Regions from separate parts of the Microbacterium sp. F01 genome, predicted to be linked through region 1. Evidence: riboswitches for the same ligand, from Rfam matches in the RefSeq annotation. Region 1 holds a riboswitch; each other region holds the start of a gene.
The links. Region 1 has a riboswitch for thiamine pyrophosphate ahead of thiC (phosphomethylpyrimidine synthase ThiC). Riboswitches for the same ligand answer to the same signal wherever they lie in the genome.
Positions count from the first base shown of each region.

Region 2: linked by a shared signal. The riboswitch ahead of thiM (hydroxyethylthiazole kinase) and the one ahead of thiC (phosphomethylpyrimidine synthase ThiC) in region 1 are both predicted to bind thiamine pyrophosphate.
Region 3: linked by a shared signal. The riboswitch ahead of ACVN90_RS18735 (ECF transporter S component) and the one ahead of thiC (phosphomethylpyrimidine synthase ThiC) in region 1 are both predicted to bind thiamine pyrophosphate.

Region 1 is NZ_CM149592.1:290,897-294,164, forward strand. It holds gene ACVN90_RS01330 (SulP family inorganic anion transporter) at 1-99, opposite strand, end outside; gene ACVN90_RS01335 (alpha/beta hydrolase fold domain-containing protein) at 154-684, opposite strand; partial or broken gene ACVN90_RS01340 (alpha/beta hydrolase) at 777-1,070, opposite strand; TPP riboswitch at 1,207-1,315, shown strand; gene thiC (phosphomethylpyrimidine synthase ThiC) at 1,314-3,047, shown strand; gene thiE (thiamine phosphate synthase) at 3,106-3,268, opposite strand, start outside.
Region 2 is NZ_CM149592.1:3,085,177-3,088,444, forward strand. It holds gene ACVN90_RS14190 (DNA polymerase III subunit gamma and tau) at 1-990, opposite strand, end outside; TPP riboswitch at 1,121-1,215, shown strand; gene thiM (hydroxyethylthiazole kinase) at 1,206-2,024, shown strand; gene thiE (thiamine phosphate synthase) at 2,021-2,692, shown strand; gene ACVN90_RS14205 (bifunctional hydroxymethylpyrimidine kinase/phosphomethylpyrimidine kinase) at 2,692-3,268, shown strand, end outside.
Region 3 is NZ_CM149592.1:4,093,575-4,096,842, forward strand. It holds gene ACVN90_RS18730 (ABC transporter ATP-binding protein) at 1-599, opposite strand, end outside; gene ACVN90_RS18735 (ECF transporter S component) at 601-1,245, opposite strand; TPP riboswitch at 1,238-1,347, opposite strand; gene ACVN90_RS18740 (D-alanyl-D-alanine carboxypeptidase family protein) at 1,385-3,016, shown strand; gene ACVN90_RS18745 (RbsD/FucU domain-containing protein) at 3,034-3,180, opposite strand; gene ACVN90_RS18750 (aldo/keto reductase) at 3,194-3,268, opposite strand, start outside.

The DNA.
Region 1 (3,268 bases):
CCCGGCGATCACGTCGCCGCGCAGCCACACGCGTTGATAGGACCGGAGCTGGCCGACGAGCGGAACCCGGGTCGGACGTTCACCACCTGTCGTCGCCATGGGCATGTCTTACCGCAATGTCGAATCGTCCGACAAGTAATCCGGCCAGGACGCTCAGCGCTCGAGGCGCTCCTCGAGCCAGGCGCGGGCGGTCGCGAAGAGCTTGCGCGCCATCGGGTGGTCGGATGCCCACGCCTCGAACCCGTGCGGCGCACCGCCGACCACCTCGACGGTGACATCCGCGCCTGCCGCTCGGAGCCGGTTCGCGTACTCGATGTCCTCGTCATGGAACAGCTCGATGTCGGAGGTGTACATCCAGGTCGGCGGCATATCGCTGAGGTCTTCGCGGCGTGCCGGCGCCGCGTACGGGGGGAGCGACTGCGCCCCGACGCCCGCGCCGAGATACGACGACCAGCCGACACGGTTCGAGCGGTTGCTCCAGATGAAGTGGTCGGCGGCGTCGTGGCCGCGGTCCGCGGCCGTGCGGTCGTCGAGCATCGGGCAGAACAGCCACTGTGCAGCGACGGGGTCGCCCGCGTCGATCGCCCGCTGGACGAGGCTTGCGGCGAGCCCGCCGCCGGCGCTCTGCCCGCCGATCGCGAGGCGCCCGGTGTCGAGGCCGAGAGCCTCCGCGTTGGCGCGCATCCACTGCCATCCGGTGAAGCAGTCGTCGATCGCTGCGCGGGGAACGGATGCTTCGGCGCGAGGCGGTAGTCGACCGAGACGATCGTGACCCCGGTGTCGCGCGCCGTCTCGCCGCAGTGCACGTCGTCCATCGCGGCGGCGCCCAGCACGAGCCCGCCGCCGTGGATCCACAGCAGCCCCGCTCCGGATGGCCGGGCAGGAGTGTAGACCCGCAGCTTCACGCCGTCGTGGCGGAGCGTGCGGCGCTCCACGCCGTCCACGCGCTTGCCGGGAATGAGCGACGACGCGGTCGCTGCGAGCCAGCGCACCGCGCTGTTCTCGAGATCGACGGTCGGTGCCTTCGCGGTCGCCTCACGCAGTGCCGGATCCACTGCCGAGATGTCCATGCCTGCTCCGTTCTCGCGGGTCTGCGTCGACCCGCCGCTTCATCGTAGAGCCTGACCGGACAAGATTGTCCAGTACGGCTCCCGGTCGCGCCGCGCCGCTGAGGGCGGGGCGGCGCCGGAAGGTGCGGTAGCGTTGCGCTATCCACACGGGTGCCCTCGCAAGGGCTGAGATCGGGCTGACGCGGCCTGCGACCGTTCGAACCTGTCCGGGTAATGCCGGCGAAGGAAGTAGGAGTCGCCTCCATGGAGTCCGTCCATTCATCGCGCGTTCTCGCGCACCTGCACGACACCGAACACGACATCCGCGTGCCGGTCGACCAGATCTCGCTCAACGTGTCGCCGGATGGTTCGGTCAACGCACCCGTGATCGTGTACCGCACCCAGGGGCCTGGCAGTGACCCGGTGCGGGGGCTCGAGCCGCTGCGTGAGCAATGGATCGCCGCCCGCGACGACACCGATGAATACGCGGGTCGCGACCGCGATCTGCACGACGACGGCCGTTCCGCAGTGCGGCGGGGCGCAGCATCCGTCGAATGGAAAGGCGAGAAGCGCCGCCCGCGCCGGGCGAAGCCCGGGCGCAGAGTCACGCAGATGCACTACGCCCGCGCGGGCGTGGTCACCCCGGAGATGCGGTTCGTCGCGCTGCGGGAGAACTGCGACGTGGAGCTGGTCCGTTCCGAGGTGGCGGCCGGACGGGCGATCATCCCGAACAACGTGAACCACCCGGAGTCGGAGCCGATGATCATCGGCAAGGCGTTCCTGGTGAAGATCAATGCCAACATCGGCAACTCCGCGGTGACGAGTTCGATCGCGGACGAGGTGTCGAAGCTGCAGTGGGCGACGACCTGGGGCGCCGACACCGTCATGGACCTGTCGACCGGGGATGACATCCACACCACGCGCGAGTGGATCGTGCGCAATTCGCCGGTGCCGATCGGCACGGTGCCGATCTACCAGGCGCTGGAGAAGGTGAACGGCGACGCGTCGGCGCTCACGTGGGAGGTGTACCGCGACACCGTCATCGAGCAGTGCGAGCAGGGCGTGGACTACATGACCGTCCACGCCGGCGTGCTATTGCGGTACGTGCCGCTGACAGCAGAGCGGGTGACGGGGATCGTCTCGCGCGGTGGCTCGATCATGGCCGGCTGGTGCCTGGCCCACCACCAGGAGAACTTCCTCTACACCCACTTCGACGAGCTGTGCGAGATCTTCGCGCGGTACGACGTCGCATTCTCGCTGGGAGACGGGCTGCGGCCCGGGTCGATCGCGGACGCCAACGACGCGGCGCAGTTCGCGGAGCTCGACACGCTCGCCGAGCTGACGAAGCGGGCGTGGGAGTACGACGTGCAGGTGATGGTGGAGGGCCCCGGGCACGTGCCGTTCCACCTCGTGCGCGAGAACGTCGAGCGCCAGCAGGACCTGTGCGACGGCGCCCCGTTCTACACGCTCGGCCCTCTCGTGACCGATATCGCCCCCGGCTACGACCACATCACCTCGGCGATCGGCGCGACCGAGATCGCACGCTACGGCACCGCGATGCTCTGCTACGTCACTCCGAAGGAGCACCTCGGGCTGCCGAACCGGGACGACGTGAAGACCGGGGTCATCAGCTACAAGATCGCGGCGCACGCTGCCGACCTCGCGAAGGGGCACCCGGGGGCGCAGGCGCGGGACGACGCGCTGTCGAGGGCGCGGTTCGAGTTCCGGTGGCGGGACCAGTTCGCGCTGTCGCTCGACCCGGTCACTGCGGAGGCCTTCCACGACGAGACGCTGCCGGCGGAGCCGGCGAAGACAGCGCACTTCTGCTCGATGTGCGGACCGAAGTTCTGCTCGATGCGGATCTCGCAGGACATCCGCGACCAGTTCGGGCTCGTCGGCGAGTCTGCGCGCACGACCGGGATGGCGGAGAAGTCGGCGGAGTTCCGGGAATCCGGCGGGAGGGTCTATCTTCCTGTGCCGGCGCTGCGCGAGCCGTAGGCGGCGGCAGATGGCTCACCCGAACGACGAAGGTTCGGCCGAGCGGGGCGCCGAGAGTTCAGGAGGCCCCCACCGGCACCACCGCCGGGAGGGCGGCCCGGAGTCGCCGCGCACTGTCGGCGGGGTCGTCGGACTCGGTGATCGCCCGGACGACGACCACGCGCTGGGCACCCGCTGCCACGACCTCCTCGATGTTCGACAGGTCGATGCCGCCGATGGCG
Region 2 (3,268 bases), 1.8 Mb from region 1:
CCGCGACGGACCGAACGCGTCGGCCTGACGCTGCATGCGCGCGAGGTCGTCGGCCGAGACTCCGCGCAGCACCGCCGCCGCGCCCTGGCCGGTCGCCGACACCACGATGAGGTCGCGCAGACGCTCGAGCAGGTCGTCGACGAAGCGGCGCGGGTCTTGCCCGGTCTGCACCACGCGGTCGACGGCGGCGAACGCGGCCGACGCGTCGGAGGCGGCGAAGGCGTCGATCACCTCGTCGAGCAGCTCGGCGTGCGTGTAGCCGAGCAGCGCGACCGCGCGGGCGTAGGTGACCTTCGCGTCTTCCGAGCCGGCGATCAGCTGGTCGAGCAACGACAGCGTGTCTCGCGGCGACCCGCCGCCCGCGCGCACGACGAGCGGTAGCACGCCCTGCTCGACGTCGACGCCCTCCTGCGCGCACAGCTGCTCGACGTACTCGAGCATGGCCGCCGGGGGCACGAGACGGAACGGGTAGTGGTGCGTGCGCGAGCGGATGGTGCCGATGACCTTCTCGGGCTCGGTCGTCGCGAAGATGAACTTGACGTGGTCGGGCGGCTCTTCCACGAGCTTGAGCAGGGCGTTGAATCCCTGCGGGGTGACCATGTGCGCCTCGTCGAGGATGAAGATCTTGAAGCGGTCGCGGGCCGGTGCGAACACCGCGCGCTCGCGCAGATCACGGGCGTCGTCGACGCCGTTGTGGCTCGCCGCGTCGATCTCGACGACGTCGAGCGACCCGCCGCCGCCGCGACCGAGCTCGACGCAGCTGTCGCAGGTGCCGCATGGGGTGTCGGTCGGGCCCTGCGCGCAGTTGAGGCAGCGCGCGAGAATGCGGGCGGACGTGGTCTTTCCGCACCCGCGGGGGCCCGAGAACAGGTACGCATGACCGACCCGGTCGCCGCGCAGCGCGGTCATGAGCGGCTCGGTGACCTGCGACTGCCCGATCATCTCGCCGAACGACTCGGGCCGGTAACGGCGGTACAGGGCGGTGGTCACTCCCCCAGCCTACGGCGTGGGGCCGACATCGCGACCGTGCTTCGGGCAGGCTCCCGGCCGGGACGGCAGTCGCACCGGGCCGACGCCGACACAGGGCGTCGGCACGTCGAGATCGCCTGCTAGATTGCTCCGCAGTGACACGGGGTGCCCGCACAGCGGGCTGAGAACACACCCGTCGAACCTGATCTCGATCATGCGAGCGAAGGGATGTCGCGATGAACGCGCGCACCGAAGCACACCTGTCCGCCCTCTCCCCCGCCGCCGCGCTGACGGCGCTGCGGGAGGCCTCACCGCTGGTGCAGTGCATCACGAACGCGGTGGTGACGAACTACACCGCGAATGCGCTCCTGGCGGTGGGCGCCGCCCCCGCGATGTGCGACATCCCGGGCGAAGCCGGCCTCTTCGCCGGGGTCGCCGACGGGGTGCTCGTCAACCTCGGCACGCCCGCCGCCGAGCAGCGCGATGCCGCCCGCGAGGCGGTGCGTGCCGGCACACCGTGGGTGCTCGACCCCGTCGCCGTCGGTGTCCTCCCCGTGCGCACGGCCCTCGCCGCCGAACTGCTCGAGCACCGTCCCGCCATCGTCCGCGGCAACGCCTCCGAGATCCTCGCCGTCGCCGGTGAGGGCGGCGGCGGGCGCGGAGTCGACGCGACGGACGGAACGGATGCTGCGGCCGGCGCCGCGCGATCGCTGGCGCTGCGCACCCGCGGCGTGGTGGCCGTGTCGGGCCCGGTCGATCTCGTCACCGACGGCGAGCGTGTCGTTCGGATCGCGGGCGGGGACGCGCTCCTCACCCGCATCACCGGCGGCGGCTGCTCGCTCGGCGCGGTGATGGCCGCGCTCGTCGGTGTCTGCGCTCCGTTCGAGGCGGCGGTCGCGGCATCCGTCCTCTATGCGGTCGCATCGGAACGGGCCGCCGCCCGCGCAGATGGACCGGGCTCGTTCGCCGTCGCGTTCCTGGATGCGCTCGACGCCGTGGCCGCTCAGCCGGCCGAGCTCGACGCGCGCCTCGCCGACGTGCTGGCGATCCGATGACCCGGCCCGGAGCACGCCTCGCGCTGCACCTCGTGACCGACGACCGGCTGCCGTTCGACCGGCTGCTCGCGGTGGTCGACGCCGCGGCGGGCGCGAGCGTCGACGTCGTGCAGCTACGGGCCAAGTCGGTGACCGCTCGTGAGCTCATCCGGCAGGCGACCGCGCTGTCGGAGGTCATCGACCGCCGCTGCCTGCTGCTCATCAACGACCGCGTCGACGTCGCGGTGGCGGCACGGGAGGCCGGAGCCCGCGTCGACGGCGTCCACCTCGGCCAGGGCGACCTGCCGCCCGAGACCGCGCGCCGCCTCCTCGGGGCGCACGCCGTGATCGGATGGACCGCGAACTCCGCGGAGCACCGGGCTGCGGCATCCTCGCCCCGCAACTGCACGATCGACTACCTCGGCGTGGGCGTGATCCGCCCGACGTCGACGAAGCCCGACCATCCGCCGGCGCTCGGCGTGGACGGCTTCGCGGCGTTCGCGGCCGGTACGGACCTGCCGTGCGTCGCGATCGGCGGCGTGGTCGAGCCGGACGTCGCGGCGCTCCGCGACGCCGGGGCGGCCGGCATCGCCGTGGTGTCGGCGATCTGCGGGGCGAACGATCCCGCCGCTGCGGCGCGCGCGCTGCGCAGCGCCGCCGATGCCCCCTCCCTCGAGGGGGTCGCGTGATGACCGACACCACGCTGGCTGTGCCCGCCCCGATCACGGCTCGAGCGACAGCGATCCCGCGCGTGCTCAGCATCGCGGGCACCGACCCGACCGGCGGCGCGGGGGTGCAGGCCGACCTCAAATCGATCGGCGCGCTCGGCGGCTACGGCATGGCCGTGGTCACCGCGCTCGTGGCGCAGAACACCCGCGGCGTGCGCGAGGTGCATGTTCCGCCGACCGCGTTCCTCGCCGCGCAGCTCGACGCCGTATCGGACGACGTCGAGATCGACGCGGTGAAGATCGGGATGCTGCAATCCGACGAGATCATCGGCACCGTGCGCGCGTGGCTCGGCCGGGTGCGCCCGCCGATCGTCGTGCTCGACCCCGTCATGGTCGCGACGAGCGGCGATCGGCTGCTGGACCCCGCGGCAGAGGAGGCGCTGCGCGAGCTCGCCGGCGAGGTCGACCTCATCACGCCGAACCTCGCGGAACTCGCGGTTCTCACTCGGCGCGCTCGTGCGACCACGTGGGCGCAGGCCCTCGACGACGCGCGGACCCTCGCACGCGAGACCGGCACGACGGTGCTGCTCAAGGGCG
Region 3 (3,268 bases), 760 kb from region 1:
ATCACGACGAGGGTCGCGCCGGTCTCGCGGACCGCGCGCTCGACGGCGTCGCGCACCTCGCGGACGCCGTCCGGGTCGAGGTTGGCGGTGGGCTCGTCGAGCAGCAGCACGCCGGGCCGCATCGCGAGCACGCCGGCGAGCGAGAGCCGCTGCTTCTGCCCGCCCGAGAGCGCCTTCGTCGCACGGGCGAGGGGCACATCGAGCCCGACGGCGTCGAGTGCCTCGGCCACGCGGGAGGGGATCTCGGATGCCGGAACGCCGAGGTTCTCGCAGCCGAACGCCACGTCGTCGCCGACCTTCGACAGCACAACGCCGGCGTCGGGGTCCTGCAGCACGAGCCCGACGCGGCCGCGGTGGGCTTCGGCCCGCTCGCCGTCGATGAGGAGCGAGCCGGTCTCGTCGCCCTCGTCGGCGCCGCCGAGGAGGCCCGCCATCCCGGCGAGGAGCGTGGACTTGCCCGCGCCCGATGCTCCGAGCAGGAGCACGCGCTGACCGGGCTCGATCGTGAACGAGACGTCGTGGACGGCTGGCGCCCGCCGCCCGCCGTAGCGCCAGCCCCAGCCCGCCGCCGTGATGCGTGCCGGGTGGGTCGCCCTCACGTCAGACCTCGCGGCGCGCTTCGCGTCCGACCGCGAAGCGGTTGAGGGCGCCGGTAGCGGCGAGCCCGCGCACGGCGAACCAGCCGACGACGCCCGCGAGAAGGGCGCCCGAGACCGCCAGCGACACCAGGTAGATGACGTTGAACTCGAGGGTCTTGAGGATGTTCGGCGAGCTGCCGTAGAACAGCTCGAACACCCAGGCGCCGACCGCGGCGCCGACACCGGCGAGCATCGCGACGGGCAGCGTGAAGCGACGGTAGAGGAAGATCGCGAAGACGAGTTCCGCGCCGAGGCCCTGTACGAGGCCCGAGAAGAGCGTCGAGACGCCCCACACGTTGCCGATGAGCATCGAGACCAGCGCGGCGATCACCTCGACCAGCAGTGCCGCACCGGGCTTGCGGATGACGAGGCCGCCGATCACGCCGCCGATGAGCCAGATGCCGACGGCGATGCCGCCGAGGCCGGGGGTGAGGCCGTCCATCGCGACGAACCAGGTGCCGCCGACGGTGTTCCAGAGCCAGAAGACGAGGCCGATCGCGACACCGAGCACGGCCGCGACGACGATGTCGACGACCCGCCAGCGGAGGCTGCGCGGGGGCTGCGAGTGGTCCGCGAGGGGGGTGGATGCGGACGTGGACGCGTGCATATGAGCTCCTCCCTGCGCCGGCATGATCCGGATCAGGTTCGACGGTCGAAGCGTGGGTCGCTTCCTCTCAGCCCGGCTCACCGGACTCCCGTGGTTGTGGCGACGAGTATACCGCCGCTTCAGCGGGTATTTTGGGTGGGTGACATCGGACGACACCCCGGCACCCACGCGTCGCGCGCGACGCGTGCAGACCGGTGCCGTCTCGACGCCGGCGTCCGACGATGCCCCGGACGGCGGCATCCTCACGATCCAGACGGGTGAGACAGACACCGTCTACCCGCCGACGAGCACAGCTCCGGTGGACGTGACCGCTGTCGCGCCGACGATCGCGACCGTGCCCGTCGCCGATGTGCCCACGGTCGCGACGTGGAACCCGACGGACCCGGTCGACCCGTCCGACGTCGACCTCACCGCCGCCCCCACCGTCGCCGGCAGTCGCACCGCGCTGGCCTGGGTCGACGAAACCGTCGTCGAACACGGCGCAGCACCGGCCGACCTGTCGGCCGCGGCGACACCGTACGTGGCGGTCGACGCCGATCTCCTCTCCGACGCCCCGCGACGCTCCCCGTTCCGCGCCGCCGTCGTGGTGCCCACGCTTGCGATCGCGGCCGTGGTCGGCGCGTACGCGGCGACGACCCTGCTGTGGCCGCTGCACGCGGTCGCGCCCACCGTGACAGCGATGGAGGTGCAGCCGATCGCGGCGCCCGCCGCGGCGCCCGCATGGCCGGGTCAGGGAAGCGCCGCCGAGGCCGTCGCCGGCATCCCGGGAACGCTGGCCTCCACGGCCGACCCCGCCGCCATCGCGAGCATCACCAAGCTCGTGACCGCGCTGGTCGTGCTCGAGGAGATGCCGCTCGCCGTCGGCGAGCAGGGGCCGGAGTACCGCTTCACGTCCGCCGACCGCTCGCGCTACTGGCAGTACCGCGCAGGCGGCGAGTCCGCGCTCGACGTCCCGGTGGGCGGCTCGCTCACCGAGTACCAGATGCTCGAGGGCATGCTGATCGGCTCGGCGAACAACTACGCCGACCGCCTGGCGCAGGGCATCTGGCCGTCCGACGCCGTGTACGCCTCCGCCGCCAACGCCTGGCTGACCGCGCACGGCGTCCCCGGGATCACGGTCCGCGAGCCCACCGGCATGGACCCGCGCAACGCCGCGAGCCCCGAAGCCCTGGTGACGCTCGCGCAGAAGGCCCTGGCCCACCCCGTCATCGCCGAGATCGTCGCGAAGCAGTCCGTCGACCTCCCCGGCGCCGGACACGTCGAGAACACGAACGGCCTCCTCGCCGATCCGGGCGTCGTGGGGCTCAAGACGGGAACGCTCGACGCCTGGAATCTGCTGTCTGCCAAGGACGTCACGATCGGCGACAAGACCGTGCGCCTCTACGCCTCGGTGCTCGGACAGCCGGACGACGAGGCACGCCTCGCCGCCTCCCGCGCGCTGTACGCGCAGATGGAGGCGGAGCTGCAGCCCAAGCCCTCGGTGACGGCGAGCACTGTGGCCGGCCAGGTCGATACGCTGTGGGGCGACAAGGTCGACATCGTCACGTCGGGCGACGCGTCGGTCATCCTCTGGAACGGCGGCAGCGGCACGGTGGCGACCACGTACAGCCTGGGCGACAGCCGCGGCGCCGGCGATGTCGTCGGCTCTCTCAGCGTGACCGGACCGCTCGACACCGCCACCGTCGACCTGACGCTCGCGGCGGAGATCACCGAGCCGTCGCCGTGGTGGCGCCTCACGCACCCGCTGGATCTCTTCGGTCTCAACGGCTGAGGAACCGCCGAGCGCGCTCAGGCGGACGGGTGCCCGACGACGCGTGCACCGATGGCCCACGCCGGGAAGTGCGCGTCGGCGATCACGACCGCGTCGGAGTGCCCCATGCGGTCCAGGTGGAGCAGCAGCTCCCCGGTCAGCAGCGGGTTGATGCCCTCGAGCATGAGGATCCCTTCGTCAGCGGATGAGGCCTGCGGCGGCCAGATCGTCCCACAGTGCTGGCGGGATGTCGATCGCCATGAGCTCCGCGTT